3 regions of the Pseudomonas sp. TE4620 genome follow, and region 3 is predicted to be linked to each of the others. Evidence: riboswitches for the same ligand, from Rfam matches in the RefSeq annotation. Region 3 holds a riboswitch; each other region holds the start of a gene.

Region 1 (10,306 bases), 390 kb from region 3:
CGAGGCGCTGCGCCCCTACTACCGCGGCTTTGTCCGGGTCGAACCCGAGGTGCGCGGGCTGCGCGTGCAAGGGGTATTCCCGCTGGACGAACCGCAACGGGCCTTCGCCGCACTGGCTGAAACCCTGCCGCTCACGGTCGATCACTACAGCCCGTGGCTGACGTTGATCGGGGCGAAAACCCCGGCGCAAAAATAATTTATGCAAATCACTCGTATTTGTGTCCGGTTTTCATTTCTCATTGCACCTATCTCCTGACACGCCAACATAATCAGGAGAATTCCGTGCTCAACCCTTGGTCCCACGCCCTTCCTGTCGCCGTGGCCCTGGCCACGCTGGCCAGCGCCGCCCAGGCCCAGGAACAGGCCCTGAGCTTCAACCTGCCCGCCGCCGCCCTGGCCAGCACCGTCAATGCCATCGCCAGCCAGAGCGGGCGCATCGTGTCCCTGGACCCGGCGCTGGTACAAGGCAAGCAGGCACCGGCGATCGTCGGCCGGATGAGCGCCGTGCAGGCCATGCAAAAGGCCCTGGCCGGCAGCGGCCTGCAGTTGCTGGTCACCGAACAGGGCAACTTCAGCGTGCTGCCGAGCATCGACGCCGGCAACGCCCTGGAGCTGGGTGCGACCAATATCAACGGTATCGGCAGCGGTCTGGACCCAGCCACCACCGAGGGCACCGGCTCCTATGCGGCGCGGGCCACGACCATTGGCAAGGGCAGCCATACCCTGCGGGAAATTCCGCAGTCGGTCACGGTCATGACCCGCCAGCAGATGGACGACCAGAACATCGTCGACCTCAAGGACGCGGTCAACCAGACCACCGGCCTGGTCGGCCTGCAAGGCGTGGGCCCGGGCCTGATCATTACCTCGCGCGGTTTTCAGATCGACGACTGGCAATACGACGGCGTGGCGATCCCGCGCAACAACTATTCGCTGGGCAACTGGGCGACCCAGGACCTGATCTTCTTCGACCGCATGGAAGTGCTGCGCGGCTCCTCCGGCCTGCTGCAAGGCACCGGCAGCCCGGGCGGCGCCGTCAACCTGGTGCGCAAGCGCGGCCAGGCTGCGCCCACCGTGACCGTCACCGGCAAGGCCGGCAGCTGGGACCACTACGGCCTGCAACTGGACGCCGGCGGCCCGTTGAACGATGCCGGCACCGTGCGCGGGCGCTTCGTTGCCGACGAGGACCAGAGCGATTCGTTCGTCGACTACGAATGGAGCAAGACCCACTCGCTGTACGGCGCGCTGGACTTTGACCTGAACGAGGCCACCACCCTGGGCCTGGCGATCAGCCAGTCCAATGCCGAGTCGCGGCCGATGCTGCGCGGCCTGCCGCGCTATGTCGATGGCAGCGGTCTGGATGTATCGCGCTCGACCTTCACCGGCTCGCGCTGGAACCACCTGGAGATCGACGTCACCACCCTGTACGCCGACCTCGAGCACCGCTTCAACGACGACTGGAAATTCCACGTTGGCGCCATTCGCATGAGCGAGACCAACAAGTCGACCCACCAGCGGGTACAAAGCACCGGCGACGGCATCAACCTTGACGGCAGCGGCCTCACCTATGCCGACTGGATCACCGATTTCGACTCCACCAAGGTCGGTGTCGACATGAACCTGGTGGGCAAGTTCGACGCCTTCAACTTCGAGCAGGAACTGACCCTGGGCGGCAACTACTCGAAACTGACCACCGATGACCGCTTTGCCCGCGCCTTCAATCCCACCAGCGACAGCATCTTCGGTATCGACCATCATCGCCCGGAAATCAGCACCGAAAGCCTGCTGGCACAACGCACCGGGCGGGGCCTGACCGGCGCCTACGACATTCGCCAGAAAGGCCTGTATGGCGCCTGGCGGGTCAAGCTGGCAGAGCCGTTGACCCTGGTACTCGGTTCGCGGGTCAGCTGGTTCGACTACCGCTATGATTCGAGCGACTACTTTGGCGGCACCGGTGTCGTCTCTGTCAACCCGACCAGCACCATGACCGAAAGCGGCGAGGTTACCCCGTACGCCGGCATCATCTACGACCTGAGCCGCGAATGGTCGCTGTATGCCAGCTACACCGACGTCTTCGTGCCGCAGACCGAACGTGCAGTCGGCGGCGCGGCGCTCAAGCCGATCATTGGCAGCAACTATGAAATGGGCATCAAGGGCGAACTGCTCGATGGCCGCGTCAACACCTCGCTGGCGGTGTTCCGCTACGACCAGGAAAACCGCGCGATCACCGACGTTGCCTCAGGCTTTGCCTGCGATGACTGGTACTGCTCCACCGCCGCCGGCAAGGTGCGCAGCCAGGGTATCGAAGCCGAAGTCAGCGGCGAAGTGCTCAGCGGCCTGCAGCTGTTTGCCGGCTACACCTACAACACCACCACCTACCTCGACGACCCGGACAACAAGGGCAAGGTGTTCAGCACCTGGACGCCCAAGCACATGTTGCGCATGTGGGGTAACTACCAGCTGCCGGGTGACTGGAGCAAGGCCAGCGCCGGTCTGGGCTTTACCGCGCAAACCCATACCCTGGGCTACGAGCACACCTACGACGTGCCCGGCTACGCTGTGTGGAACGCGCGTCTGGCGTACCAGCTGACGCCGGAAGTGGGCCTGGCGCTGAACGCCAACAACCTGTTCGACAAGCACTACTACATCGCTGCCTACAACCAGCTCAACGGCAACAACAACTTCGGCGACCCGCGCAACTTCACCTTCAGCGTGAAGTACACGCCGCAGTTCTAGGTTGTCAGTGCTGGCCCTATCGCGGGTCAAGCCCGCTCCTACAGGTTTGAGGTAATCTCTGTGGGAGCGGGCATCAATCAGGCAACAGCGCTACAACGGCCACTGCGCCAGCGGCCAGTACTGCCCCTTGCGCGATTCGAACAAGCTGAAGTGCCGCGCGCGCAGGATAAATTCTGCCGGCACCAGCGCTTCGGGCTCACTGCCACGGTAGTCGCGGGCCAGTGTCAGGTGCGGGCGGTAGTCCCGTGGGTCCTCGGTAAAACCCAGCGCCAGCATCGCCTGCTGCAGGGCATACGCCAGCTGGCGCAACGCCGCCGGCGTCTGGCTGGGCACCAGCACCAGCGCCTTGGCCGGGCGCCACACCTGCAAACGGTCGAGCACCACTGTCAGGGGTTCGCCCGCCACCTTCACGCCCGCTGCGCCGGCCAGAATCGCCGGTAACTGCGCAGTGCCCGCCGCACCGACGAACATCAACGTCAGGTGAAAGTTCGCCGACGGCACCGGTCGTGCGCTTTTCAGTTCCAGCTCGCTGCGCCAGCGGGCAATCGCCCGGCGCTGTTGCGGTGCGCAATCGAGGGCAAAAAACAGCCGCTTGAACGGCTCACCGGTATCGCCATTGCCTGGGTCCATGCCTCGTCATCCTGTGCGTTTTGGGACTGTTGAGACTCTACCGCCAGTTACGCCATGGCGGCGAGGACTGGAATTCTCACGAACTTATCTGCGTTAGCCACCCGCTGAATCGTTCACGCAAACACTTGCGCCTAGCACTATGGTCGGACACATAACCGGTAACAATTACTACAAACCGTGATCACGATTGTTTATGCTGGCCGGCTTATGCCATGGCGCATCGCCACATCGACAAGTATCCGCCCATGAAAATCTTCTTCGTTTTACTGTTTGTTTTCTCGATTGCCTACGTTCATTTCAGAGGCAAAGTCAGGCACAAGATCACCCGCCAGCTGGGTGATCACTCAAGCTTCCTGGCCCCGGTCAACGTCTTTCTGTACCTGTTCTCCAAGCTGCCGGCCAAACCGTACCTGCCGGTCGAGTCGTTCCCCGAGCTCAAGCCGTTGCAGGACAACTGGCAAGAAATTCGCGCCGAAGCCCAGCAACTGCTGCACGTCGGCGAAATCAAGAGTTCGCAGAACTATGACGACGTCGGCTTCAACTCGTTCTTCAAGAGCGGCTGGAAGCGCTTCTACCTGAAGTGGTACGGCGAGAGCCACCCTTCGGCAATGAAGCTGTGCCCGCGCACCACCGAGTTGCTGCAGGGCATCGGCACGGTCAAGGCGGCGATGTTCGCCACCCTGCCGCCGGGCTCCAAGCTGGTGCGCCACCGCGACCCCTATGCCGGCTCGTACCGCTATCACCTGGGCCTGGATACGCCCAATGACGACGGCTGCTACATCTGTGTCGATGGCCAGAACTACGCCTGGCGCGATGGTGAAGGGGTGATTTTCGACGAGACCTACATCCACTACGCCTCGAACCAGACCGAGCACAACCGCATCATCCTCTTCTGCGACGTCGAGCGCCCGCTCAAGTACCGCTGGGCCACGGCGTTCAACCGCTGGTTCAGCAAGAACGTGATGGCAGCCGCGGCGGCGCCGAACGATGCCGGCGACAAAACCGGCGGCATCAACCGCCTGTTCACCCGCATCTACAAGATCCGCGAACGCGGCAAGGCCCTGAAAAAACGCAACCGCACCCGCTACTACCTGGAAAAATGGGCAGTGGTGGCGGCGTTGGTGCTGGTGTTCATCTACATCTGATTCAGACCGCTGTCGCTGGCAAGCCAGCTCCTTGTAGGAGCGGGCTTGCCCCGCGATGCCCCCCTCCCAAAGTCCTGCCTTTTCCCGACCATCGACCAACGGCGCCCCGCCGGCAAAAAAACTAGCTTCACTGTTCTAGTTGCCAACCACACCAAGGTGAAGACAATGAGCATGATGGACTGGGATGCCTACCGTAAGCAGTTGATGGCCGGCATCGGCGATCTCAAGCAACTCTCTCCCGACACGGTCAACGGCTACATGACCGCCAGCGGCGCCGGGGCCAAGACCAACCACCTGGATGCCAAGACCCGCGAGCTGATCTCGCTGGCCGTGGCGGTCACCACCCGCTGCGACGGCTGCATCGCCGTGCATTCGGCCCAGGCGGTCAAGCACGGCGCGAGCCGCGAGGAAATCGCCGAAGCCCTGGGCGTGGCCGTGGCCATGAACGCCGGGGCGGCGCTGGTGTACTCGGCGCGGGCACTGGATGCCGTGGGCAAGGCCGGGCAGTAAGGCCGACCCTGAGTGCGCGGCCTGCGCCGCGCCTCACCCACTTCCTGGCGTTTTCGCATAAGCTAGCGGGCGAACCGTTTCCAGGACACCCCATGATCCACATCCGCCCCATGACCGCCGCTGACTTCGAGCTCTTCTGGCCGACCTTCCAGGCCATTGTCAGCGCCCGCGAAACCTACGCATTCGACCCGGCCATGAGCCAGGAGCAAGCCCGCCAGCTGTGGCTCGACGCACCGTTGCAGACCCTGGTGGCCGAAGAAGATGGCGTGCTGCTCGGTTCCTACTTTCTCAAGGCCAATGCCGCCGGCCCCGGCAACCATGTCAGCAATTGCGGCTACATGGTCTGCGACGCCGCCCGTGGCCGCGGCGTGGCGCGCTTGATGTGCGAACACTCGCAGCGCCTGGCGCGGCAACTGGGTTTCCTGGCCATGCAGTTCAACTCGGTGGTGTCCAGCAACGAGGTGGCGGTGGCCTTGTGGCAGAAGCTCGGCTTTGCCATCGTCGGGCGCTTGCCCAACGCCTACCGGCATGCGCGCCTGGGGCTGGTGGACAGCCTGGTGATGTACAAGTGGCTTGAGGAGCCGAAGCAGCCAATGCTGATCGGGCGCAAGAACATCGAGGCGGTGGTGTCGCGCAAGCGCGGGCGTTGAATCGATAGTGGCGATGCGCTGGCGAACTGATCTGCTCATTTGCCCAAGCCGTTGACTGCAAAGGTTTTCGGTGTTCAGATGCGCGCCAGTTTCAGGTGTCCTGCGCCGCCGTGCGCAGGGTGAAACGGGAAGCCGGTGCGTCATGTAAATGACTAGTCCGGCGCTGCCCCCGCAACGGTAAGCGAGCGAAGCCTTCGAAACACCACTGTGCCTTGGCATGGGAAGGTGAAGGCCTTCATGACCCTCGCAAGCCCGGAGACCGGCCTGAAGCTTCTGTTTGGCAACCCCGCGGTGGGCGGGCGCAGGCCGGTTGGCGTCCGCCTGCGCGTGCGCCATGCCTCCATGCGTTGTTCCCTCCGGGATTCATTCTTCCTGTTGACTGTGGAACGACATGTCCCGTACTTCCAAGCTTCACACCCTGGCGGCCAATGCCCTGGCCCCCTGCCTGGCCTTCTCTGCGCCAGCTTTCGCCGATGACCCCAGCCCCTCTGCGCTGGCCCTGCCCTCGACGGCCATCACCAGCAGCAGCGACAACGAATCCGTCAGCCTGGCTACCCCGCTGCCCGCCGGCTCGCGCCTGAACCTCAGCGCCATGGACACCCCGGCCAGCACCAGCAGCCTGGGCAGCGAAGCCATCGACGGACGCAACAACCTCACCGTGCAGGATGCCGTGACCCGCTCGCCGGGCATCACCTCGGTGGCCACCCCGGGCAACGGCAACACGGCGCTGTCGGCCCGTGGCTTCAGTGGCCACGGTTCGGTGATGACCCTGTTCGACGGCGCGCGGATGTACACCGGCGCCGGCACCCAGAGCTTTCCGGTCGACCCGTGGATGATCGAGCGCATCGACGTGATCCGCGGCCCGGCCTCGGTGCTGTACGGCGAAGGCGCCACGGGTGCGGTGATCAACGTGATCCCGAAAAAACCCTTTGCCGGCGAGATCCGCAACCACCTGCGCCTGGGCTACGGCTCTTACGACCGCCAGCAACTGGGCCTGGACAGCGGCGGTTCGCTGAGCGAGCGGCTGAGCTACCGGGTGACCCTCAACCGCCAGCAAAGCAACGGCTGGATCGACCGTGGCGACTCGAAGAACCTGGCCATGAGCGCCGCCCTGCGCTTCGATGCCAGCGACGACCTGAGCTTCACCCTGGCCCACGAGCGCGGCGACGCCGAACCGATGAACTACTTCGGCACGCCGCTGATCGACGGCCACTACCGCGACAGCCTGAGCAAGAAGAACTACAACCTCAAGGATTCGGCCCAGCACTACCACGACGAGTGGACGCGCTTTAACACCGACTGGAGCATCAGCGACTCGATCAGCGCCAGCAACCAGCTCTACTACCTCAAAAGCCGCCGGCACTGGCGCAACGCCGAGGACTACAGCTGGAACAGCGGCGTTGGCCAGCTTGAGCGTGGCAGCTACCTGGAGATCAAGCACGACCAGGAACAGCTCGGCGATCGCCAGAGCTTCACCTTCGACCACTCGCTGTTTGGCCTGGCCAGCAAGACCGTGGTCGGCGCCGAGTACAACCGCATTCGTTTCGGCATCGACAGCAACTCGCCGTACAACGACATCGGCGGCGATTTCATCGACCCGTGGCAGCCGGCGCCGGGCTACTTCCACAGCGCCAGCCCGACCCGCGCGCAAACCGACAGCACCACCCGCACCTTCGCCCTGTTCGCCGAGAACCGCACCCAGTTGTCGGAGCGCTGGTCGCTGGTCACCGGCATTCGTCGCGACCAGAACCACATCGACCGCAACAACCTGGTCAACGACACCCGCAGCGACCGCAGCCTCAATGGCGGTAACTGGCGCGCCGGCCTGGTGTTCGCGGTGAATGAGCAACTGAGCCTGTACGGCCAGTACTCCACCAGCGAGGATGGCGTCAGCGACCTGGTGACCCTGAGCCCGACCCAGCAGCAGTTCGACCTGACCGAAGCCAAGCAGACCGAGTTCGGCCTCAAGCAGCTGTTCTGGGATGGCCGAGGCGAGTGGACCCTGGCGGCCTATCACATCGTCAAGAAGAAGCTGCTGGTCGACAACCCCGACACCCACCAGAAAGAACAGGCCGGCCAGCAGACCTCCGATGGCCTGGAAGCGACCCTGGAACTGGCCCTGGCCAACCAGTGGCATGTTTCGGCCAACGCCTCGGTGGTACGCGCCAAATACGACGACTTCGACCAGGTAGTGAACGGCCAGAGCGTTTCCCGCGCCGGCAACCGCCCAAGCAACGTGCCACGGCGCACCGCCAACCTGTGGGTCAGCAAGGGCTTTGGCGACGACGTCGATGCCGGCCTGGGCCTGCGTTATGTCGATGAGCGCTATGCCAACACCGCCAACTCCCAGAGCGTGCCGGGCTTTACCGTGGTCGATGCCAACCTGGGCTGGCAGGTGCTGCCGGATGTGCGCCTGGGCTTGCAGTTGAATAACCTGCTGGACCGGCGTTATGCGGCCACCGCGCATAGCGGCGAGCAGTGGTTGATGGGGCAGCCGCGGTCGTATTTTGCGACGCTGGATTACACGTTCTGAGGTGAGGCCATCGCGGGGCAAGCCCGCTCCTACACAGGCTGTGGGAGCGGGCTTGCACCGCTAATCCGGCAAGCTATAACGCTCGGCAAAGTACTGGCGGAAAAACTCCACCGCCACCCGCACCTTGGCCGAGCTGGCCAAGGGCGAGGTGTACACCGCCCAGATGTCCGCCGGCTGGTGATACTCCGCCAGCACCTGCACCAGGCGCCCGTCGGCCAGGCTGTCGTGCACATCCCACCACGAGCGCAGCAAAATCCCGCGGCCATCCAGGCACCACTGGTGCGCCACTTCGCCGTGGTTGCTTGACAGGCTGCCGGTCACCCGCACGCTCTCCTCGCCATTGGGCCCTTGCAGCTGCCAGACACCAAACGGGTGGTCGCGCTCCTTGATCACCAGGCAATCATGGCTGGCCAGCTCGGCCAGCACCCCAGGCGTGCCGCGCCGGGCCAGGTAGGCCGGCGAGGCACACAGCACCCGGCGGTTCCGGGCCAGCGGCTTGGCAATCAGGTTGGGGGCGATGGCATTGCCGACGCGGATGTCCAGGTCGACGCCCTCTTCGATCAGGTCCACCAGGCGGTCATGCACGTCCAGGCGTACATCCAGGCGTGGGTAGCGCTCGGCCAGCTCCGACAGCGCCGGGGCGACGAAACGCCGGCCCAGGCCCAGGCTGCTGGCAATCCGCAGCTGGCCCACCGGCTCGCGGTGCTGGGCGCTGATGTCGTCGCCCATGCGCTGCACCGCATCGAAAATCTGCTGCGCCCACTGGTACACCCGCTCGCCCTCCTCGCTCACTGTCACCCGCCGGGTGGTGCGGTGCAGCAGGCGCACTTCAAGGGTTTGCTCAAGCACGCGGATGCGCTTGCTGATGAACGCGGCCGACATGCCGAGCTCTTCGGCCACCGCCGCGAAGCTGGCGCGCTTGGCCACCTGAAGGAAGATATTGAGGTCGTCGAGGCTGGGAAGATTATTCACGATACGTGCACTAAGAATCCATGAATCACGAGATTATCTCTGAATCCTGCCCTTATAGCATGAGCCGCACCTGTTCCCTAGACAACGAGTGCGCCCCTCATGAGCAAGACTTTCAGAATCGCCGCAATTCCCGGTGACGGCATCGGCAACGAAGTCCTCCCCGAAGGCATCCGCGTGGTCGAAGCCGCCGCGCGCAAGCATGGCCTGGACATCAGCTTCGAGTTCTTCGAATGGGCCAGCTGCGACTACTACCTGGCCCACGGCAAGATGATGCCGGACGACTGGTTCGAGCAGCTCAAGGATTTCGACGCCCTGTATTTCGGTGCAGTGGGCTGGCCCGACAAAGTCCCGGACCACATCTCGCTGTGGGGCTCGCTGCTGAAGTTTCGCCGCGACTTCGACCAGTACGTGAACATCCGCCCGGTGCGCCTGTTCCCTGGCGTGCCCTGCCCGCTGGCTGGCCGTGAGCCGGGCGATATCGATTTCGTGGTGATCCGCGAGAACACCGAAGGCGAATACTCGTCCCTGGGCGGGCGCATGTTCGAAGGCACTGACAACGAGTTCGTGCTGCAGGAGTCGGTGTTCACCCGCCGTGGTGTCGACCGTATCCTCAAGTACGCCTTCGAGGTGGCACAAACCCGCGAGCGCAAGCACGTGACCTCGGCGACCAAGTCCAACGGCATGGCCGTGAGCATGCCCTACTGGGACGAGCGCACCGCAGCCATGGCTGCCAATTATCCGGACATCACCTGGGACAAGCAGCACATTGATATCCTCTGCGCCCGCTTCGTGCTGCAGCCGGATCGCTTCGACGTGGTGGTGGCCTCGAACCTGTTCGGCGACATCCTCTCCGACCTCGGCCCGGCCTGCGCCGGCACCATCGGCATCGCGCCATCGGCCAACCTCAACCCCGAGCGCAAATTCCCGTCGCTGTTCGAGCCGGTGCACGGTTCGGCCCCGGACATCTACGGCAAGAACATCGCCAACCCGATCGCGATGATCTGGTCGGGCGCGCTGATGCTCGAGTTCCTTGGCAACGACGGCGCCGACCCGCGCTACCGCGCCGCCCACGACGACATCCTCAAGGCCATCGAGCAGGTCATTGCCGCCGGCGACACCACCCGCGACATGGG
Region 2 (10,306 bases), 2.5 Mb from region 3:
AGTCGCGCCTGACCCTGGCGCTGATCTTCCAGATGCGTGCGCTGTCGGACGAAGACAAGCTGCGCGCCCTGCAATTGCGTGCTTCGCGCCGCGGCCTGCACCTGACCGACGAGGTCGGGCACTTCATCCTCACCCGTGGCACCCGTAGCATGAGCGCACTGTTCGACCTGCTTGAGCGCCTCGACCAGGCCTCTTTGCAGGCTCAACGCAAGCTCACCATCCCGTTCTTGAAAGAAACTTTGGGCTGGTAAGGCAGGGGCTAGAGCCTCGGCACATAAAAGTCACATTTTTTTCGATTGAATTTGCAAATCGATGCGATAGAAGGCATAGTCTCGACTTCTTTAAATTCCAGACACGGTCGTGCCCATGCTAAATCGCTTCGCACCCCTCGTGCCCCTCGCACTCGTGACCCTGCTTTTTGGCTGCGCGACCACCGGTCCCGTATCGCAGCAGCAGGTTCAGCAGCAACCGGTTTCCGCTCAGGTTTCGACCAAGTCCTCCGTCCAGGCGACGTTCGAGGAAGAGCTGGCCACCGAAGAAGAGCTGCAAGATTTCTCCAGCAGCAAGCCTTACCAGCTGCCAGCCCTGGCCGACAACATTCTCGAGCGCGGCATGTCGCTGATCGGTACCCGCTACCGTTTCGGTGGTACCTCCGAGAACACCGGCTTTGATTGCAGCGGCTTCATCGGCTACCTGTTCCGCGAAGAAGCCGGCCTCAACCTGCCGCGCTCTACCCGCGAAATGATCAACGTCAAGGCCCCGCTGGTTGCTCGCAACAACCTCAAGCCAGGCGACCTGCTGTTCTTCAGCACCAATGGTCGCGGCCGCGTCAGCCACGCCGGTATCTACCTCGGCGACGATCAGTTCATCCACTCCAGCAGCCGCCGCAGCGGTGGCGTGCGCATCGACAAGCTCGGTGATCGCTACTGGAGCAAGACCTTCATCGAAGCCAAGCGTGCACTGGCCATGGCTCCGGCCGCGACCACGCTCTCGCGCAACTGATCCTTCGACAGGTTTGACCACGGCGACGTAGCTGAAAAGCTCGTCGCCGTGCGTGTTTACAGAAAGCGTCTAATCTAAATTCTCAACTCTTTTCGGCTCTTGGCCGAAGCGGCTTCAGACAGGATGTTCTGACCATGGCGATGATGGCGCGCTTCGCTCTACTTTCCCTCGCAGCACTGCTCGGTGCCTGCTCAAGTCATGCCCCGGCCCCGCGTAAAGTGGTCGAGCCGGCAGTCATGGCCCCGCAAGTGTATTTCTCCCCGGTTGCCGAAGACGTGCTGTTCCGCGCCCTCGGCCTGGTCGGCACGCCGTACCGTTGGGGCGGCAACACCCCGGATTCGGGTTTCGACTGCAGCGGCCTGATTGGCTACGTCTATCGTGATGCTGCGGGCATCTCGTTGCCCCGTTCGACCCGGGAGATGATCGGCATCCGCGCACCGAGCATCGAGCGCAACGACCTGCAGTCCGGCGACCTGGTGTTCTTTGCCACCAATGGTGGCTCGCAGGTCAGCCATGCCGGTATCTATGTCGGCGAAGGGCGCTTCGTCCATGCCCCGGCCACCGGCGGAACGGTGCGCCTGGACTACCTGTCCAACAGCTATTGGCAAAAGACCTACCTGAACGCCAAGCGGGTGCTGCAGCCAGCGCACCTGGCGCGCAACCCCTGACCTGTGCGAGGTAGACGATGACCGCCCAGACGCTCTACCTCGACGACCCCCTCTACCACTACCTGCAAAGCGTGTCGCTGCGCGAGACGCCGTTGCTCGCCCGTTTGCGTGAAGAAACCCAGGCCCTGGCCGAAGCACGCTGGCAGGTGGCACCGGAGCAAGGCCAGTTGCTGGCGCTGCTGGTGCGCCTGATCGGTGCCGAGCGGGTGATCGAGGTGGGTACTTTCACCGGCTACAGCGCTTTGTGCATGGCTCAGGCCATGGCGCACGGGCAGTTGCTCTGTTGCGACCTTGAAGGCAGCTACAACGCCGTGGCCTGGCGCTACTGGCAGGAGGCTGGAGTCGCCGAGCGCATCGAGCTACGCCTGGCGCCGGCGTTGCAGACCCTGGCGACACTGCCATCAGCGCGCTACGACCTGATCTTCATCGATGCCGACAAGGCCAACTACCCGCACTATCTGGAAGAGGCCCTGCGACTGCTGCGAGTGGGCGGGCTGGTACTGTTCGACAACACCTTGTGGAGCGGGCGGGTGCTTGAGCAAAAGCCGGACAGCGAAGATACCCGCGCCATTCAGGCCTTGAACCGCACGCTCAAGGACGACCCACGGGTGGACCTGTCGATGTTGCCGATTGGCGATGGCCTGACCCTCTGCCGCAAACGCTAAGCTCCCCCGGCTTACCGGGCCTTGCTCACCCGCCAGATCGTGTTCCCGACATCATCGGCTACCAGCAGCCCGCCGCGCTGATCGTTGATCACCCCGACCGGCCGGCCCATGGCCTTGCCTTCATCATTGAGAAACCCGCTGAGCACGTCGATCGGCTTGCCCGCAGGTTTGCCGGCAGTGCTGAAGGGTACGAAGATCACCTTGTAGCCACTGTGCGGCTTGCGGTTCCACGAGCCATGCTGGCCAATGAACGCGCCTTGCTCGAACGGTGCCGGCAGCACCCCTGCTTCGGCGAAGGTCAGGCCCAGCGACGCCGTGTGCGGCCCCACCGCATAGTCCGGGGCAATGGCGCTGGCCACCAGGTTCGGATCAGACGGGTTGACCCGCTGATCGATGTGCTGGCCGTAATAGCTGTAGGGCCAGCCATAGAAGCCGCCATCCTTGACCGAGGTAATGTAGTCGGGCACCAGGTCGCTGCCGATCTCGTCACGCTCGTTGACTGCGGTCCACAGCTGTCCGGTGTGCGGCTCCCAGGCCAGGCCGTTGGGGTTGCGCAGGCCTGAGGCGAAGATCCGCGTCTGGCCGCTGGCCGGGTCGATTTCCCAGATCGCCGCGCGGCCTTTTTCCTGGTCCATGCCGTTCTCGCCGACATTGCTATTGGAGCCGACGGTGACGTAGAGCTTCTTGCCGTCACGGCTGGCGATCACGTTCTTGGTCCAGTGATGGTTCAGCGTGCCGCCCGGTAGTTCGGCCACGGCTGTACCCGGGCCCTTGATCGAAGTCGCGCCGGGTTCATAGTGAAAGCGCAGCAGGCGATCGGTGTCGGCGACGTAGAAGTCATTGCCGACCAGGGCCATGCCGAACGGTGAATTGAGGTTCTCGATAAACGTCGTGCGGGTTTCCGCCACGCCGTCGTGGTCGCTGTCGCGCAGCAGGCTGATGCGGTTGGCGCTGGGCACGCCGGCGCCGGCGCGGTCCATGACCTTGCCCATCACCCAACCGCGAATACCCTTGCCGTCATCGGGTTTGGGCGGGGCATTGGTTTCGGCCACCAGGATGTCGCCGTTGGGCAGGGCATAGAGCCAGCGCGGGTGGTCCAGGCCTGCGGCGAAGGCCGCCACCTGGGTGCCGGGCGCGGCCTTGGGCGTCATGCCCTGGGGCCAGCCAATGGCGGGGGCGATGTTGACGGTGGGGATCAGGGTCTTGTTCGGTTCGGGCAATTGCGGCGACGGGCCGACCCCGTCGCTGACCTCAAGGCGGGCGTTCTCGCCGCAGCCGCTTAACCCCGCAGTCACTGCCAGCAGCAGTGCAATCGGCTTGATACCCATGTCGTTTCCCTCGCAATGATGGCCGCTATTGCCAGTAGAGGCACGCCAGGGGTGGGAGGTTCCCCGGGTCAGGCCTGCTTGAGCAACAGGGCGATGCCGGGGTGATACTGGCCGGCTTCGTTGTGCAGCTTGCGGTAGGCGTAGGGAAAGTACCAGGCGATGGCGCAGGCGTTATGCTTTTGCAGGTCGTCGACCAGGTCCTGCAGCTCTTCGGGGCTGGCGTGCTGGCCGGCTTTCCAGGGGCTGGCGAACAGCGCAGCGACTTTAAGCTGGCTGGGCGCGGCAATTTGCCGAGCAGCCTGGACAGTTTCGCCCAGGGCGTTATTCAGGTCGAGCTTGGCGATGCGTGGCCAGCGCTGGCTGGCCTGCAGGTAGGCGGCCTCTTCGCGGTTGGCGATGTACAGGTCGCAGCGGCCTTCGCGATCGCCGTCATCGCGCTGCTTCTTGCTCTGGTGCTGCTGCAGGGTCACCAGCTCGGCCTGCCAGGCGGCGGCCGAGAGCAGCCCGAGGTTGGCCTGGGCGCCGTGCCAATAGGGCGCCTCACCGTCACCGAGGGTCTGGTTGAAGCGGTCGATGCAATCGACCCAGCGTTCCAGGGCCGGGCGCAGGAACTCCAGGCGCGCATTATTGATGATCAGGCCTTGCATGCTGCTCTCCCTTATAGTTGTGATCGAGTACAGCCGAGGTATGGCTATTTGATATCACTGAAGTCAGTGTTGCACAAGATGACAAAGGCGCCATTGATCCAGGCCAGTGCAGCGCCTTTCATTGACGCTCCGGGTGCAACCCTCTAACCTTCGCGACTTGTTTCAGGTGCTCTGCAGGCGATGGCCTGGCAGGGTGAAACAGGGAAGCCGGTGGGCGCGTAAAACGCGCGAATCCGGCGCTGCCCCCGCAACGGTAGGTGAGTCAAGGCTGTGCAGGGCCACTGGGCATTCATGCCCGGGAAGGCGCGCAGCCCCGGGTGTCGATGGCCCCGCTCACAAGCCCGGAGACCGGCCTGTAACAGCCAACGGCATCACGGAGGGTGATGCGCGGTTCCTCCGGCCTGTGCCGCAGCCCTGCGCGTTTTCCGTCTGCCATATCCATTCATCTGTCACGCCCGTTCCTTCGATACGCTGAGCAGCCGTCGGCTGCTGCGTTCGGTGAGATCGGCCGACAGTGGTTTGCGGAGAACCTCATGACTGAATCCACCGAGCGCGACGAACGCCACCTGGCGCGCATGCAGCGCAAAAAGGCCGTGATCGACGAGCGCATCGCCAACTCGCCCAACGAATGCGGCTTGCTGCTGGTACTTACCGGCAACGGCAAGGGCAAGAGCAGTTCGGCCTTCGGCATGCTCGCCCGGGCCATGGGCCACGGCATGCAGTGCGGCGTGGTGCAGTTCATCAAGGGCCGCAACAGCACTGGCGAAGAGCTGTTCTTCCGGCGCTTTCCCGAGCAGGTGCGCTACCACGTGATGGGCGAGGGCTTTACCTGGGAAACCCAGGACCGCCAGCGCGACATCGCCGCCGCCGAAGCTGCCTGGGCAGTGTCGCGGCAGATGCTCCAGGACCCGTCGATCGCCTTCGTGGTGCTTGATGAACTGAACATCGCCCTCAAGCACGGCTACCTCGACCTCGACCAGGTGCTCAGCGACCTGCATGCTCGCCCGCCGATGCAGCACGTGATCGTCACCGGTCGCGCGGCCAAAGACGAAATGATCGAACTGGCCGACACCGTCACCGAAATGGGCATGATCAAGCACGCCTTCCAGGCCGGCATCCGTGCCCAGAAGGGCGTCGAACTATGAGTGATGCGCGCCATTGCCCGGCGGTATTGATCGCCGCACCGGCCTCCGGCCAGGGCAAGACCACGGTGACCGCCGCACTGGCGCGCCTGCATCGCAACCAGGGGCGCAAGGTTCGCGTATTCAAGTGCGGCCCGGACTTTCTTGACCCGATGATCCTCGAGCGCGCCAGTGGTGCGCCGGTGTATCAGCTCGACCTGTGGATGGTCGGCGAGCAGGAAAGCCGCCGGCTATTGTGGGAGGCGGCGGGCGAGGCCGACCTGATCCTCATCGAAGGGGTCATGGGCCTGTTCGACGGCACGCCATCGAGCGCCGACCTGGCCCGGCATTTTGGCGTGCCGGTGCTGGCGGTGATCGATGGTACCGCCATGGCCCAGACCTTCGGCGCCCTGGCCCTGGGCCTGGCGCGCTATCAGCCGGACCTGCCGTTTGCCGGGGTGTTGGCCAACCGTGTCGGTACCCTGCGCCATGCCCAGTTGCTTGAAGGCAGCCTGACCGAGGGGCTGCGCTGGTACGGTGGGCTGTCGCGAGAAACCGGCATCGAATTGCCGAGCCGTCACCTGGGGCTGGTGCAAGCCAGTGAACTGAACGACCTTGATGCGCGGCTGGATGCTGCCGCAGCGGCCCTGGGCGCCAGTTGCGATGCGGCGTTGCCGCCAGCGGTGCGCTTTGCCGCGCCGACCGAGTTTGCCATCGAGCCGTTGCTGCAAGGCGTGCGCATTGCGGTTGCCCGCGACGAAGCCTTTGCCTTTACCTATGGCGCCAACCTCGACCTGCTGCGGGCCATGGGCGCGCAGCTGGCGTTTTTCTCGCCGCTGCATGACACAAGCTTGCCGCCAGCCGACAGCTTGTATCTGCCTGGCGGTTACCCCGAATTGCATCACCAGGCGCTGGCGGCCAACACACCGATGCTCGAGGCTATCCGCGCCCATCACCACGCCGGCAAGCCTTTGCTCGCCGAATGCGGCGGCATGCTCTACCTGCTCGATGCGCTCACCGATGTTGCCGGCGAGCGTGCCGAACTGCTCGGCCTGCTGGCAGGCGAGGCAGTGATGCAAAAGCGCCTGGCCGCCTTGGCCCTGCAGGCCGTAGAGCTGCCTGAAGGCACCTTGCGCGGGCACACCTATCATCATTCGCTGACCCATACCGAGCTTGAGCCGGTTGCCCGCGGCCAGAGCCCCAACGGTGGTCGTGGTGCCGAGGCGGTGTACCGCCAGGGGCGCTTGACCGCCTCCTACGTGCATTTCTATTTTGCTTCCAACCCCCAGGCGTCGGCGGCGCTGCTGTGTCCATGACTGAACATGCTTTTACCGAGGCCGAACGTGCGGCGGTCTACCGCGCCATCGGCGAGCGTCGCGACATGCGTCACTTCAGTGGCGGCGAAGTCGCCCCCGAGTTGCTCGCGCGCCTGCTTGAGGCCGCGCACCAGGCGCCCAGCGTCGGGCTGATGCAGCCCTGGCGTTTCATCCGTATCACCCAGCGCGAACTGCGCCAGCGGATCCAGGCCCTGGTGGAAGAGGAGCGCCTGCGTACAGCGCAGGCGCTCGGTGAGCGCTCCGATGACTTCATGAAACTCAAGGTCGAAGGCATCAACGACTGCGCCGAGCTGCTGGTGGCGGCGCTGATGGATGGGCGCGAAGCGCACATTTTCGGCCGCCGGACCTTGCCGGAGATGGACCTGGCGTCGTTGTCCTGTGCGATCCAGAACTTGTGGCTGGCGGCCCGCGCCGAAGGTCTGGGCATGGGCTGGGTGTCGCTGTTCGAGCCCCGGGCCCTGGCCGAGCTGCTCGGCATGCCGGCCGGTGCCAAGCCGTTGGCAATCCTCTGCCTGGGTCCGGTTCACGAATTTTACCCGGCGCCGATGCTGGTGCTTGAAGGCTGGACCACAGCGCGGCCGCTGCACGACATGCTGTTTGAAAACCAGTGGGGGGAGTCTTGATGAGCGTGGCGTTGCTGACAGTGGCCGGGGTGGCGCTGGATGCGCTGCTGGGTGAGCCCAAGCGCCGGCATCCGCTGGTAGCCTTCGGGCGCCTGGCCGGGCGCCTGGAACAGCGCTTGAATGCCGGCGGCCGTGGCTGGCGCAGCCACGGCGTCAGCGCCTGGTTCCTGGCGGTGGTGCCGCTGACCTTCATCGCCATGCTGTTGTCCTGGCTGCCGTACATTGGCTGGCTGATTGAAGTTTTGGCGCTGTACTGCGCCCTCGGCCTGCGCAGCCTTGGCGAGCACGTAACGCCGGTGGCCGAAGCCCTGCGCCAGGGCGACCTGGAAAAAGCCCGCCAGCGCGTCGGTTATCTGGTCAGCCGCGAAACCCGCGAGCTGGACGAAACCGCCGTGGCCCGCGCCGCCACCGAGTCGGTGCTGGAGAACGGCAGCGATGCGGTGTTCGCCGCGCTGTTCTGGTTTGTCGTTGCCGGCGTACCGGGGGTGGTGCTCTATCGCCTGAGCAACACCCTCGACGCCATGTGGGGCTATCGTAATGAACGCTTCGAGCGTTTTGGCTGGGCTGCGGCGAAGATCGACGATGTGCTCAACTATATTCCGGCACGCTTGGTGGCGCTGACTTACGCGCTGCTGGGCAAGACCCGCCTGGCCCTGAGCTGCTGGCGGCGCCAGGCGCCGTTGTGGGACAGCCCCAATGCCGGGCCGGTGATGGCGGCCGGGGCCGGAGCCCTGGGCGTCGAGCTGGGCGGGCCGGCGGTGTATCACGGCGAGTTGCACGAGCGCCCGCAACTGGGCGAAGGCCCGCAGGCCGATGCCGACGCCATCGAACGCGGTTGGCGCCTGGTTTGCCAGGGCGTGTGGTTGTGGTTGCTGCTGTTGTGCCTGGGGGCTGAATTCTATGCTTGAACACGGTGGTCGCCTGCAACGCGCAGTGCAGCAATACGGCATCGCCCGCGAAGACTGGCTGGACCTGTCCAGCGGCATCGCCCCGTGGTCTTATTCCATCCCTGAGATTCCGCTGCGGGCCTGGGCGCGCTTGCCCGAAACCGAAGACGGTCTCGAGCAGGCGGCCCGTGATTACTATCAGGTCGAGCAACTGTTGCCAGTGGCCGGCTCCCAGGCGGCGATCCAGGCTTTGCCACGCCTGCGTCGCCCCGGCACGGTCGGGGTGCTGTCGCCGTGCTACGCCGAACACGCCGAAGGCTGGCGCCGCGCTGGGCACCGGGTGCGCGAGTTGCCGCTGGACCAGGTCGATTATTACCTCGACAGCCTCGATGTGCTGGTGGTGGTCAACCCCAACAACCCCACCGGGCAGTTGATTGCTGCCGAGCAACTGCTGGAATGGCATGGTCGCCTGGCCCGCCGTGGCGGCTGGCTGCTGGTTGATGAAGCGTTCATGGACAACACCCCGCAACACAGCATTGGCGCCCATGCCGAGCGCAGCGGGTTGATCGTGCTGCGCTCGTTCGGCAAGTTCTTCGGCTTGGCCGGCGTACGCCTGGGCTTTGTTCTGGCCGAGCGCCAGTTGTTGCAACTGCTCGCCGAACAGCTCGGGCCCTGGACCATCAGCGGCCCGACGCGGATCCTCGGCCAGGCCTGCCTGCTCGACGGCGCCGCCCATCAGCAGCAGATCATCCGCTGCGCCGCTGCCAGCCAGCGCCTGGCCGAGGTGCTCAGTGCGGCAGGTTTCGCCCCCAGCGGCAGCTGCGACCTGTTCCAGTACCTGGTCACCGAGCAGGCGCCGCGCCTGCATGAATTCATGGCCCGGCGCGGCATCCTCCTGCGCCTGTTCAGCCAGCCGCCGAGCCTGCGTTTCGGCCTGCCGGCCAGTGAACCGGACTTTCAGCGCCTGGCCCAGGCTTTCAGCGATTACCGCAAGGAACAAGCATGACCACCCTGATGGTGCAGGGCACCACCTCCGATGCCGGCAAAAGCACCCTGGTGACCGCGCTGTGCCGCTGGCTGTTGCGCCAGGGTATTGCCGTGGTGCCGTTCAAGCCGCAGAACATGGCGCTCAACAGTGCTGTGACCGCCGAGGGCGGCGAGATCGGCCGCGCCCAGGCGGTGCAGGCGCAGGCCGCGGGCCTGGCGCCCCACACCGACATGAACCCGGTGCTGCTCAAGCCCAACAGCGACACCGGCGCCCAGGTGATCGTCCATGGCCGCGCGGTCACCAGCATGAACGCCGTGGCCTATCACGACTACAAGGCCATCGCCATGCAGGCCGTGCTGGCTTCGCACCAGCGCCTGAGCGCGGCCTATCCGGTGGTAATGGTCGAAGGCGCCGGCTCGCCGGCTGAAATCAACCTGCGTGCCGGCGACATTGCCAACATGGGCTTTGCCGAGGCAGTCGACTGCCCGGTGATCCTGATTGCCGACATCAATCGGGGCGGGGTGTTTGCGCATCTGGTCGGTACCCTGGAGTTGCTCTCGACGAGCGAACAGGCGCGGGTCAAAGGCTTTGTCATCAACCGTTTTCGTGGCGATATCGCCTTGCTCCAGCCGGGTCTGGACTGGCTTGAAGAACGTACCGGCAAGCCAGTGCTGGGCGTGCTGCCCTATGTGCTGGACCTGCACCTGGAAGCCGAAGACGGTATCGACCAGCGCCAGGGCCTCAAGGCCGGGCGCCAGCTCAAGGTGATCGTGCCGGTGCTGCCGCGCATCAGCAACCACACCGATTTCGACCCGCTGCGCCTGCACCCGCAGGTCGATCTGCAGTTTATCGGCCCCGGTCAGCCGATTCCGCCCGCTGACCTGATCATTTTGCCTGGCTCCAAGAGCGTGCGCGGCGACCTGGCGCAATTGCGTGAGCGTGGTTGGGACCAGGCGATCAGTCGCCACCTGCGTTACGGCGGCAAGGTCCTGGGCATTTGCGGCGGGCTGCAGATGCTCGGCCAGCGGGTGGAAGACCCC
Region 3 (10,306 bases):
GTATCTCGGCGCTTCCTTGTTCCTCGACCCGGCCCTGATGCAGAAACAGCACCTGGCTCGACACTTGGCGGGCAAAGCCCATCTCGTGGGTGACCATGAGCATGGTACGGCCTTCCTCGGCCAGCGTCTGTATGACTTTCAGCACTTCACCAACCAGCTCCGGGTCGAGGGCCGAGGTCGGTTCATCGAAGAGGATGATTTCCGGCTCCATGGCCAGGGCCCGGGCAATCGCCACCCGCTGTTGCTGACCACCGGAAAGAAACGCCGGGTACTGGTCAGCGGCGCGGGCCGGCAGGCCGACCTTGTCCAGGTACTTGCGTGCCCGCGCTTCGGCTTCCTGGCTGCTGACCCCGAGCACCCGCCGCGGCGCCATGCAGATGTTCTCAAGCACCGTCATGTGGCTCCACAGGTTGAAGTGCTGGAACACCATGGCCAGGCGCGTGCGCAGGTTCTGCAACTGCGCCGGGTGCGGCGCCCGGCTGCCGGCGCGGCCCTGGCGCATTTCGATGGTCTGCTGATCGAGGGTGATGACCCCGGCATCGGGTTGCTCAAGGAAGTTGATGCAGCGCAGCATGGTGCTCTTGCCTGAGCCGCTGGCACCGATCAGGCTGATCACGTCGCCTTTGCGCGCCTGCAGCGAGACACCCTTGAGCACTTCATGATCGCCGTAGCGTTTGTGCAGGTCGGCAACGCTCAGTTTTACCGTGGCGTCGGCGGCGACGTTGGCAATGCGCGGGCTTGGACGTGTGCTGTGAGTGTGTTCGCCGGTCGACAAGGCGTGTGCGGTAGTGGTCATGAGTTAGCCTCGGGCAGGAACAAGAAAACCCATCCAGCGCCGCTCGGCCAGGCGAAACAGCCCGACCAGCGCGAAGGACAGCAACATGTACAGCAGTGCCGCGGTTCCGAAGGCCTGGAAGGTCAGGAAGGTGGCGGCATTGGCATCGCGGGCGACTTTGAGGATGTCGGCGATGGTGGCGGTAAAAGCCAGCGAGGTAGCGTGCAGCATCAGGATCAGCTCGTTGCTGTAAGCCGGTAATGAGCGGCGCAGAGCCGCCGGCAGCACCACGAACAGGTTCAGCTTCCAGCCGTGCAGGCCGTAGGCCTGGGCCGCTTCGATCTCGCCATGGGGGATATTGCGAATCGCCCCGGCGAAAATCTCCACGGTGTAGGCGCAGGTATTGAGCACGAAAGCCAGCAGGGTGCAGTTCAGCGCATTGCGAAAGAACTGGTCGAGCAGGGCGTGATCGCGCACCACCTCCAGCCCGTACAGGCCGGTGTAGCAGATCAACAGCTGGATATACAGCGGCGTGCCGCGGAACACGAAGGTGTAGAACTCCACCGGCCAGCGCAACCACAGGCTGCGCGAGACCCGCGCCAGGGCCAGCGGCAGCGACAGGAAAAAGCCCAGGACCATGGTGATGACGAACAGCCACAGGGTCATGGCCAGCCCGGAAAGCCCGGCGCCGTCACTGTAGAGGTAGGCCTGGCCGTATTGCTCAAAGAGTTCGATCATCGTGCCAGCCCCTTGATACCGGTGTTGTAACGCCGCTCCAGGTGCTTGAACAGACGGTTGGAGAGGGTGGTGATCAGCAGGTACACAAGCCCGGCGATGATCAGGAAGTACAGGGTGTTGTTGGTGGTCTTGCCGGCGTTTTGTGCGGCCTTGACCAGGTCGGCCAGGCCGATGATCGACACCAGCGCAGTGGACTTGAGCAGCACCAGCCAGTTGTTGCCAAGGCCCGGCAGGGCGAAGCGCATCAGTTGCGGGAACAGCACCAGGCGAAAGCGTTGCGCGCGGCTCAGACCGTAGGCCGTGGCGGCTTCCAGTTGTCCGGCCGGGACGCTGAGGATCGCCCCGCGAAAGTTCTCGGTGAAATAAGCGCCGTAGATAAAGCCCAGGGTGATGACCCCGGCGGTGAACGGGTCGATCTCGAAGTAGTCCCAGCCGAGCAGCTCGGTCAGGTCGTTGAGCCACAATTGCAAGGTGTAGAAAATCAGCAGGATCAGCACCAGGTCCGGCACACTGCGAATCAGCGTGGTGTACAGAGTGGCCGGTACCCGCAGCAGTTTCAGCCGCGAGAGCTTGGCGCTGGCACCGAACAGGCCCAGTGCCAGGCTCAGGGCCAGCGACAACAGCGCCAGTTTCAGGGTCATCCAGGTCCCTTGCAGCAACAGCGGGCCGAAGCCCTGCAGGCTCAAGGCCTGCCAGCCATGGGAGTGAAGGAAGTCGTTCACGGGAAAAATCTCGGTAGGACGCAGGGCAAATGCGGGCGCGATCAGCTCAGGGCGAGCCGATCGCGACTACACGGCTTACTCGTTGTAGATATCCAGGTCGCCGACGTATTTTTTCTGGATTTCGGCGAAGGTACCGTCGGCGTGCACCGCGGCAATGCCTTTGTCGAGCAGGGCCTTGAGCTCGCTGTCGTTCTTGCGCAGGCCCATGGCGATATCCAGGGGCAGGGTCGGGTCCTTGATCGCCGGGCCGCTCTTGAAGTCGGCGCCTTCGGGTTTGGAAAGGAAGTTGAGCTGGGCTTCGAGCTTGTCGGTCAAGGTGGCGTCGAGACGGCCGTTGAGCAGGTCGGCGTAGTTCTGGTCCTGAGCCTGATAAGCCTTGACCTGGGCCCCCAGCGGCGCCAGTTTGGCGCGGGCGTAGGCTTCCTGCAGCGAGCCTTGCAGCACGCCGACCTGCTTGCCTTTGAGCGATTCCGGGGTATCGCCGAAGTCGGCGCTCTTGCGCACGATAACCGAGGTCGGGCTGAGGAACAGTTTGGCGCTGAAATCGATCTGTTTCTGCCGCGCCGGGGTCACCGCCATCGACGACATGATCGCGTCGAACTTGCGTGCCCGCAGGGCCGGGATCATGCCGTCGAATTCGTTGTGCACCCAGGTGCATTTGACCTGCAGCTTGGCGCAGATGGCGTTGCCCAGCTCGATGTCGAAGCCTTGCAGGCTGCCATCGGCAGCAACCGATTCAAAAGGGGGGTATTCGGGGTAGACGCCGAAACGGATCTCGGTCCATTCCTTGGCCTGCACCGCACTTGCGCACAGTGGCAGGAGCAGCACGCTGAGGAGCTTTCGCAGCGAAGTCATATGAGTATCCCTGAGTTTTATAGTTGATGTAGGGCAGTGGTGCGCTTCTGGTCTTTTAGTGACTCTCTGGTCGGGCTCAGAATGCGCGATGACGACGTTTTTTTTGTGTCGTTTGCGCCGGCGTCGGCTGCCGGATTTTGCTGTTAACGCGTGAATGGCAGCCGAATCGGCTGGAGCACCTCCTGTTTGAGCTTCGTGTGCAGCGGTTTCCGATCTGCCGCACCGCGGCGCGGCAGAATCGGTCGGCCTCAGGCGCGTTTTTTCTGCAGGTCTGCAACCGGGGCGCGCAGCAGCGCGAACAGGTCTTTCGGGTCCTTGAGCTCCGGCACCAGGGCAATCTCGCTGCCGATGTCCAGGGCCTTGGCGACGTCCAGCACATAGCGCAGGGCCGAATAGTCCTCTAGAGCAAAGCCGACCGAATCGAACAGGGTCACTTGCTCGGCGTTTTCGCGCCCGGCGGCCTGGCCGTTGACCACTTGCCAGAATTCGGTGGTGGGCGAGTCGGCAGGCATTTGCTGGATTTCGCCTTCGATGCGGCTTTGCGGTTCGTACTCGACGATCACCCGGGCGCGCTCGACGATCTCGCGGTGCAGTTCGGTCTTGCCCGGGCAGTCGCCGCCGACGGCATTCAGGTGCATGCCAGGTTCGATCATTTGCGGAGTGAGGATGGTGGCGTAGGCCTTGTCGGCAGTCACCGTGGTGACAATATCGGCGCCGCGCACCGCGTCGGCGACAGAGCCGGCAACGCTGACCTTGATGGCCGGGAAGGCGGCGAGGTTGGCCACCAGCTTGGCGCTGGCCGCAGGGTCCAGGTCATACAGGCGGATGTCGTCGATGCCCAGCAGGGCATGGAAGGCCAGGGCCTGGAACTCGCTCTGTGAGCCGTTGCCGATCAGCGCCATGCTGCGGCTGTTTTTGCGCGCCAGGTAGCGCGCGGCCAGGGCCGAGGTGGCGGCGGTGCGGATGGCGGTGGTCAGGGTCATCTCGCTGAGCAGCACCGGCGCGCCGCTATCAACGTCGCCCAGGGCGCCGAAGGCCATCACTGTGAGCATGCCGCGCTGGGTGTTTTTCGGGTGGCCGTTGACGTACTTGAAGGCGTACAGGTTGGCATCGGACACCGGCATCAGCTCGATCACCCCGTCGGCCGAGTGGTTGGCCAGGCGCGCGCATTTTTCGAAGTCGTGCCAGCGCAGGTAGTCCTCACGGATGTACTCGGCCATCTCGCTGATGCAGGTGCTCAGGCCTTTGCGTGCCACCAGGCGGCTGAGGTCGGTAACGTCGATATAGCGGGTCATGGTGAACTCCTTTGTTGTAATCAGTGACGGACAGGCAGGTGCACTTCGGCGAGCATGCAGCGCGCGCTGCCGCCGCCGATGCGCTCGATATGGTCGATGTTCACCACCACCGGGTGGCTGTGCTGCTCGACCTGCCGGCGTTGTTCTGGGGTGAGCGAGCGCCAGGCGCTGCGCGACATCACCAGCAGTGGCTGGCCTTGCTTGTCGTGGACTTCGAGCATGTTGCCGGCAAAACCTTCGAGCTGGTCGAAGTCCAGGGCCAGGATGTCCTTGCCGGTGTCGCGCAGCGAATGCTCCAGGGCGCGACGCTCATCGGCCTCGGGCAGCGCCTGCAGGCAGACCACCGAGAGCCCGCGGCCGACGCTCATCATCACGTTGCTGTGATAGATCGGTGCCTGGTGGCGGTCGACGGCGTGGAACAGGCACAGGCGATAATCGAGCTGTTCGGCGAACAGGCGCAGGGCCTGGGTGTGGGTGCGCCCGGAGTGGCAGGCGTAGCTGATCCGGTGTTCGCGATCGAGGACCATGCTGCCGGTCCCTTCCAGATACATACTCTGCTGTTCCAAGGGGCTCAGATCGATGGTCTGACGGACGGCGAAGCGCTCTTCAAGCACCTTGAGCACGCCCTTGCTGCGCTCCAGGCGGCGGTTCTGGCCCTCCATCGGGTAGAGCACCAGGCTGCCGTCGGCGTGGCTGCTCCACCAGTTGTTGGGGAAGATCGAATCAGGGGTGTGCGGCGCCGGGGTGTCCTGCACCACCAGCACTTCGACACCGTGCTGGCGCAGGGTATCGACGTAGCCATCGAACTCTTCCAGCGCTTTCTGCTGTGCCTGCTGCGGGTCGAGCAGGGCTTGCTGGAAACGGTTGTTGAGGGCGGTGTCCGGGTTGAAGGCGAACCGCGCCGGGCGGATCATCAAGACTGTATTTGTTGTTTGCATCGAGGCACGCATCCGGGGTTGGCTGTGTGCTTATTGTCGACGTGATCAAGGATAAATCCCGGCTGAAGCGCATTGGGTGCTCAGCCGGTAAAGCTGAAATAGTGGGTTTGGCAGCGGATTCTGCTGCGACGGGTCAAGGCCGCTGTTGCTTCAAGGCGCGCAGTTGGCGCGCCAGGGTCAGGGCGGTACGGGCGCTGTGTTCGCCGGGCACGATATGGCTGAAGGGCAGGTCGATCAGGCGGTCGTCGCGTACCGCGCGCAGGTGCGAAAGCGCCGGGTGTTTATGCAGGTAGGCGCGCTTGCCGGCGGCCGGCGACCACACCGCATCGGCAAGGATGATCACGTCAGGATCGGCGCGCAGCAGGCGCTCGGCATCCACCGTAACCCGGTTCAGCTCCACCTCGGCGTACAGGTTGCGCCCGCCTGCTGCGTCGATCAACTGGGTGATGAAACCGCGCTTGCCTTCGCTTTGCAGGCCGTTGACCTCGCTGTCGAGGTAGAACACCGACAGCGGCGGGCTGTGCCCGGCGATGGTTTTGGCGGCGGCCAGGTCCTGGCGCTGGCGGGTGATCAACTGGCTGGCCCGGGCCTCGCGCTGCAACAGGTGGCCGAGGCTGCGCAGGTCTTGTTCAATGGCGGCAAAGCCGTTTTCCGGCGCTGGCGCGCAGGCGTTTTCCAGAAGGTAGCTGGCGATGCCGTTGGCCTGCAGGGTGGTGCGCGGGGCGACCCCGTCGCGGTCACGAAAGGCGCTGGCAAAGCCGCCGACCAGCAGGTCGTAACCTTGGGCATAGACCACTTCGGTTGCCGGGTAGCGACGCGACAGCAGGGGGACGCCGCGATAGCGTCCGCTGGTCAGCGCCTGGGCGTCATCATCTATATAGCTGACGGCGGCCAGCGCCGGGCCGGCGTCCAGGGCCAGCAGCAGGTCGGCGGCGTGCTGGTTGAGGGCCAGGATGCGTTGCGGGCGCTCCTGTGGCAGTTGCCAGGTGTGTCCGCAGTTCTGATAGTCCAGGGCCATGGCGCTGCTGCTCAACAGGGCCAGCACGCTGGCGCCCAACCCCCTCATGAGCCCTGGCCGTTGAGCAGCAACTCGGGCACCGGTTGGCCGTCGATCAGGTGCACACGCACCAGGCGCTGAGCGTCTTCGGCGTTGGCTACCCGGTACCAGCAGCGGTCCGGATATACCGTCAGCACCGGGCCGAGGTTGCACGGGAACTGGCAATGGCTGCGGGTCAGCAGCACGCCGTCAGTGGTTTCGATGCGGTTGGCCACCAGCAGCTCGCGGCGCAGGACTTTCCACAGTGGCAGGGCACCGCGTTGTACGCAGCGCGGGCCGGTGCAGAGCATCACATGGCGGGTATGCTCGGGGATCTGCGACCACTCCGGCTTGCTCTGGATTTGCTCTTCGGCGAGGCGGCCGCGGCGACGTTTGGGGGTTGTTGCTGTCATGGACTTCTCGAAAAATATTCGCGAAGCGCACAGGAGGGCCCCGGCCAACACGCGCCAGGCAGCCGGCTCGTGCCCGCCCTCCGCAGGTTTGCCTAAGTGACTGCATGCAGTCGTGGGGCTTCAGGCCGGTCTCCGGGCTTGCGAGGCGTAAAGTCATTCGCCTTCCCGTGCCTGTGGGCACAGTGGCGTGTTGAATGCTTCACTCGCTTACCGTTGCGGGGGCAGCGCCGGACTGGTCGATAACGACGCACCGGCTTCCCGTTTCACCTGACGCACGGCGGCGGCAGGCACCTGAAACTGGCAGGCATCTGACCATCAGCCCAGGCGTTCGTCAACTGCGCCGGCATGGCCCTGGGTGTGCAGGCGCTTGTACAGGGTGGTGCGGCTGATGCCGAGGGCCCGGGCCAGGGCCGAGATATTGCCATTGAGGGCACGCAGGCGCTGGCCGAGATCGTCAGTGTTTGCCGGCGTGGCCAGCACTGGCGCGGCGGGCTTGGTCTCAGGCAGGTCGGCAAAGAAACTGTCGGGCAGGTGCTCCACGGCAATCGGCCGTTCGCCGGCCAACGCCAGGGCCACCTGCAGCACGCTGGCCAGTTGTCGCAGGTTGCCCGGCCAGGGATGCTGAAGCAGCAGTTCCAGCACTTTGCCGGGCAATTGCGTCGGTGCCCCCGGTTCGCGGTACTGCTGGTGGAGCTGTTCGATCAGGGCCAGGCGGTCGCTGCGTTCGCGCAGCGGTGGCAGCATCAGGCTCAGGCCGGCGATGCGGTAGTACAGGTCCTGGCGAAAATGACCCAGGCGCACCTGTTCGGCGAGGTTGTGGTTGGTCGCCGAGACCACGCGGATATCCACCGGCGTCGGTTCGCCGCTGCCCAGTGGCTGGATGCTGCGGGTTTGCAGAAAGCGCAGCAGGCGTGCCTGGGTGGGCAGCGGCATGTCGCCGATTTCGTCGAGAAACAAAATGCCATGGTCGGCCTTGCGGATCAGTCCGATGTTGCCCTTGTGGTGGGCGCCGGTGAACGCGCCTTTCTCGTAGCCGAACAGCTCCGACTCGACCAGCTCGGCCGGAATCGCCGCGCAGTTCACCGCAATCAATGGCTGCGTGGCGCGGCTACTGGCGCGGTGCAGGGCGGTGACAAAGACCTCCTTGCCGGCGCCGGTTTCGCCCTCGATCAACAGCGGGATGTCTTTTTCCAGCAGCAACCCGGCCTGGCGCAGGGCCTTGTCGATACGCGGATCGCAGCTTGGTTGCGGGCGGTTGAGCGCTGCTGCTGGTGATGCTGTGGGGGCATGCAGCAGGCAATGGAAGCGGTTGCGCCCGGCCACCTGCAGCGCAAATGGCTGGTCAGCCCGGTGGGCCAACAGTTGCGCCAGCGGCGTGCGGAACAACTGCTCCAGGTTCAGTTGCAGTGGGTTCTGCCCAAGCAGACTGTCGGCCCGACGGTTGGCCGCCAGCACCCGGCCCTGGTCATCGAACACCAACAGCCCGGCCCATTGGCTGTCGAGGTTGTTGGCCCCGGTGTTGAAGCTCAGCTGTTGGTAGTGCCCGGCAAAACGCGCCAGGATCAGGCGGTTCTCCAGGCTCTGGCTCATCATCCGTACCAGGCCCTGAGTTTGCGCCGTCGGCAGGTAGCTGTCGCTGGACACATCGAGCACGCCGATCAGCTGGCGCTCGGCATCGAACAGCGGCGCGGCGGCGCTGGCCATGAAGCGGTTGAGCTTGAGGAAGTGTTCGTCCTGGCTGACATGTACCGCTTCGCCGGTGGCCAGGGCTGTGCCGATGGCGTTGGTGCCCACCCCTTGCTCGCGCCAGCAGGCACCGGCGACAAAGCCGTGGCGCTGGCGCGGGTCGATAAAGCGCCGGGTGCCCCAGGCATCGAGCAACTGGCCGTGATCGTCGCTGAGCATGATCAGGTAGCTGGAGTTACCCAGCAGGTGCGCGTACTGCGGCAGCACCTCGTCGCGAGTGGTGCCCAGCAGCGAGTGCTGGCGTTCGAGCAGCTCGCTGACCTGCACAGTAGATGCGTCGCCGAACTGCGGTTGCGACTGGTGGTCCAGGCCGTAGGCGCGGCAGCGCTGCCAGGACGCCTGGATCAGTTGCGCATGGGCGCTGGTGGATGCGGCCATGGGCCCGTCCTCTGCCGGCGGCAGTGTTGTTGTTTTTGTGTGATCCAGTGTTGTTCAGTCCTGTTCATTGTCAATGCCGCGGCTGTTCAACCGTGCAGTGAAGGTTGTTCATTTGTGTTCAGGAGTGAACTTTGGCAAAGCCACAATCTGCTGAAAGTCCTTTGCCGACAACGGCTTGGCCAGCGCTGGCATGAATCTCGCTCTATAGCAGGCGCCTGTCCGCTAACAACAAGAAGGCCGCGCCATGTCGCTCACCCTTGAGCATGTCAGCCGTACCGTGGATAACCAGCTGTGCATCGACGATGCCTGCCTGCGCTTCGAACCCGGCTCGTTCAATGTGCTGCTCGGCCGCACCCTGGCCGGCAAGACCAGCCTTATGCGCCTGATGGCCGGGCTTGATCGGCCGGACCGTGGCCGGGTGCTGATGAATGGCGAGGATGTCACCGGCCGGCCGGTGCGCCAGCGCAACGTGTCGATGGTCTATCAGCAGTTCATCAATTATCCGACCTTGAGTGTGTTCGAGAACATCGCCTCGCCCTTGCGCCAGGCGCGCATGGGCGAAGCGCTGATCCGCGAGAAGGTCCAGCAGACCGCGCAGATGCTGCGTATCGAACCGTATCTGCAGCGCTTGCCGCTGGAGCTTTCCGGTGGCCAGCAGCAACGCACGGCCATGGCCCGGGCACTGGTCAAGGATGCCGAGCTGATCCTCTTCGACGAACCGCTGGTGAACCTCGACTACAAGCTGCGCGAAGAGCTGCGCCAGGAGATGCGCGAGCTGTTCGCCGCGCGCCACTGCATTGCCGTGTACGCCACCACCGAACCCAACGAGGCCCTGGCCCTGGGCGGCACCACCACCATCCTCCATGAAGGGCGCATCGTCCAGAGCGGGCCCACTGCTCAGGTTTACCACCAGCCGCGCACGGTGCTGGCCGCCGAGCTGTTTTCCGAACCGCCGATCAACCTGATGCCCGGGCGTATCAACGGCAACGAAGTGAGTTTTGCCGGTGCTGTGCATTTCGCCATGAACGCCGACCTGCGCCGCATCGGCGATGGCGACTACCGCTTCGGCGTGCGTCCGAGCCATATCAGCCTGGTGCCGTCCAACGACGATGACCTGGAGCTGGCGGTGCTGGTGGAGCTGGCGGAAATCAGCGGCTCGGAAACCTTCCTGCATGTGCGCAACGAGCACTTTCGCCTGGTCCTGCACTTGCCAGGGGTGCACGAGTACCACGTCGATGCGCCGATCCGGGTGTTCATCCCCACCCACAAGCTGTTCGTCTTCGACCCCGCCGGGCAACTGGTGCAGGCCCCGGGCTTGCGTGAAACGAGGGTCGCCTGATGGCCGAGATTCGTCTGCAGCAGCTGGCCCATAGCTACAGCCGTGCCCCCCAGGGTGCGGACGACTATGCC

Evidence for each region. Region 3 has a riboswitch for cobalamin ahead of ACZ9A3_RS05600 ((2Fe-2S) ferredoxin domain-containing protein). Riboswitches for the same ligand answer to the same signal wherever they lie in the genome.
Region 1: it holds a riboswitch for cobalamin, as region 3 does, so the genes downstream of both, ACZ9A3_RS07470 (TonB-dependent receptor) here and ACZ9A3_RS05600 ((2Fe-2S) ferredoxin domain-containing protein) in region 3, are expected to answer to the same signal.
Region 2: it holds a riboswitch for cobalamin, as region 3 does, so the genes downstream of both, cobO (cob(I)yrinic acid a,c-diamide adenosyltransferase) here and ACZ9A3_RS05600 ((2Fe-2S) ferredoxin domain-containing protein) in region 3, are expected to answer to the same signal.

The regions. Positions count from the first base shown of each region.
Region 1 is NZ_JBWBQO010000001.1:1,565,949-1,576,254, reverse strand. It holds gene ACZ9A3_RS07500 (FecR domain-containing protein) at 1-196, shown strand, start outside; gene ACZ9A3_RS07495 (TonB-dependent siderophore receptor) at 283-2,733, shown strand; gene thpR (RNA 2',3'-cyclic phosphodiesterase) at 2,824-3,363, opposite strand; gene lpxO (lipid A hydroxylase LpxO) at 3,609-4,508, shown strand; gene ACZ9A3_RS07480 (carboxymuconolactone decarboxylase family protein) at 4,674-5,018, shown strand; gene ACZ9A3_RS07475 (GNAT family N-acetyltransferase) at 5,111-5,668, shown strand; cobalamin riboswitch at 5,745-5,950, shown strand; gene ACZ9A3_RS07470 (TonB-dependent receptor) at 6,060-8,201, shown strand; gene ACZ9A3_RS07465 (LysR substrate-binding domain-containing protein) at 8,262-9,173, opposite strand; gene ACZ9A3_RS07460 (tartrate dehydrogenase) at 9,273-10,306, shown strand, end outside.
Region 2 is NZ_JBWBQO010000001.1:3,700,786-3,711,091, reverse strand. It holds gene hda (DnaA regulatory inactivator Hda) at 1-251, shown strand, start outside; gene ACZ9A3_RS17160 (C40 family peptidase) at 367-1,002, shown strand; gene ACZ9A3_RS17155 (C40 family peptidase) at 1,137-1,670, shown strand; gene ACZ9A3_RS17150 (O-methyltransferase) at 1,688-2,335, shown strand; gene ACZ9A3_RS17145 (PQQ-dependent sugar dehydrogenase) at 2,347-3,663, opposite strand; gene ACZ9A3_RS17140 (hypothetical protein) at 3,732-4,310, opposite strand; cobalamin riboswitch at 4,458-4,681, shown strand; gene cobO (cob(I)yrinic acid a,c-diamide adenosyltransferase) at 4,844-5,455, shown strand; gene ACZ9A3_RS17130 (cobyrinate a,c-diamide synthase) at 5,452-6,747, shown strand; gene bluB (5,6-dimethylbenzimidazole synthase) at 6,738-7,391, shown strand; gene cbiB (adenosylcobinamide-phosphate synthase CbiB) at 7,391-8,299, shown strand; gene cobD (threonine-phosphate decarboxylase CobD) at 8,292-9,284, shown strand; gene ACZ9A3_RS17110 (cobyric acid synthase) at 9,281-10,306, shown strand, end outside.
Region 3 is NZ_JBWBQO010000001.1:1,176,576-1,186,881, forward strand. It holds gene ACZ9A3_RS05565 (ABC transporter ATP-binding protein) at 1-796, opposite strand, end outside; gene ACZ9A3_RS05570 (ABC transporter permease) at 800-1,513, opposite strand; gene ACZ9A3_RS05575 (ABC transporter permease) at 1,510-2,235, opposite strand; gene ACZ9A3_RS05580 (ABC transporter substrate-binding protein) at 2,311-3,090, opposite strand; gene ACZ9A3_RS05585 (ornithine cyclodeaminase) at 3,339-4,385, opposite strand; gene ctlX (citrulline utilization hydrolase CtlX) at 4,406-5,323, opposite strand; gene ACZ9A3_RS05595 (ABC transporter substrate-binding protein) at 5,457-6,389, opposite strand; gene ACZ9A3_RS05600 ((2Fe-2S) ferredoxin domain-containing protein) at 6,386-6,772, opposite strand; cobalamin riboswitch at 6,879-7,082, opposite strand; gene ACZ9A3_RS05605 (sigma-54-dependent Fis family transcriptional regulator) at 7,088-8,896, opposite strand; gene ACZ9A3_RS05610 (ABC transporter ATP-binding protein) at 9,141-10,235, shown strand; gene ACZ9A3_RS05615 (ABC transporter ATP-binding protein) at 10,235-10,306, shown strand, end outside.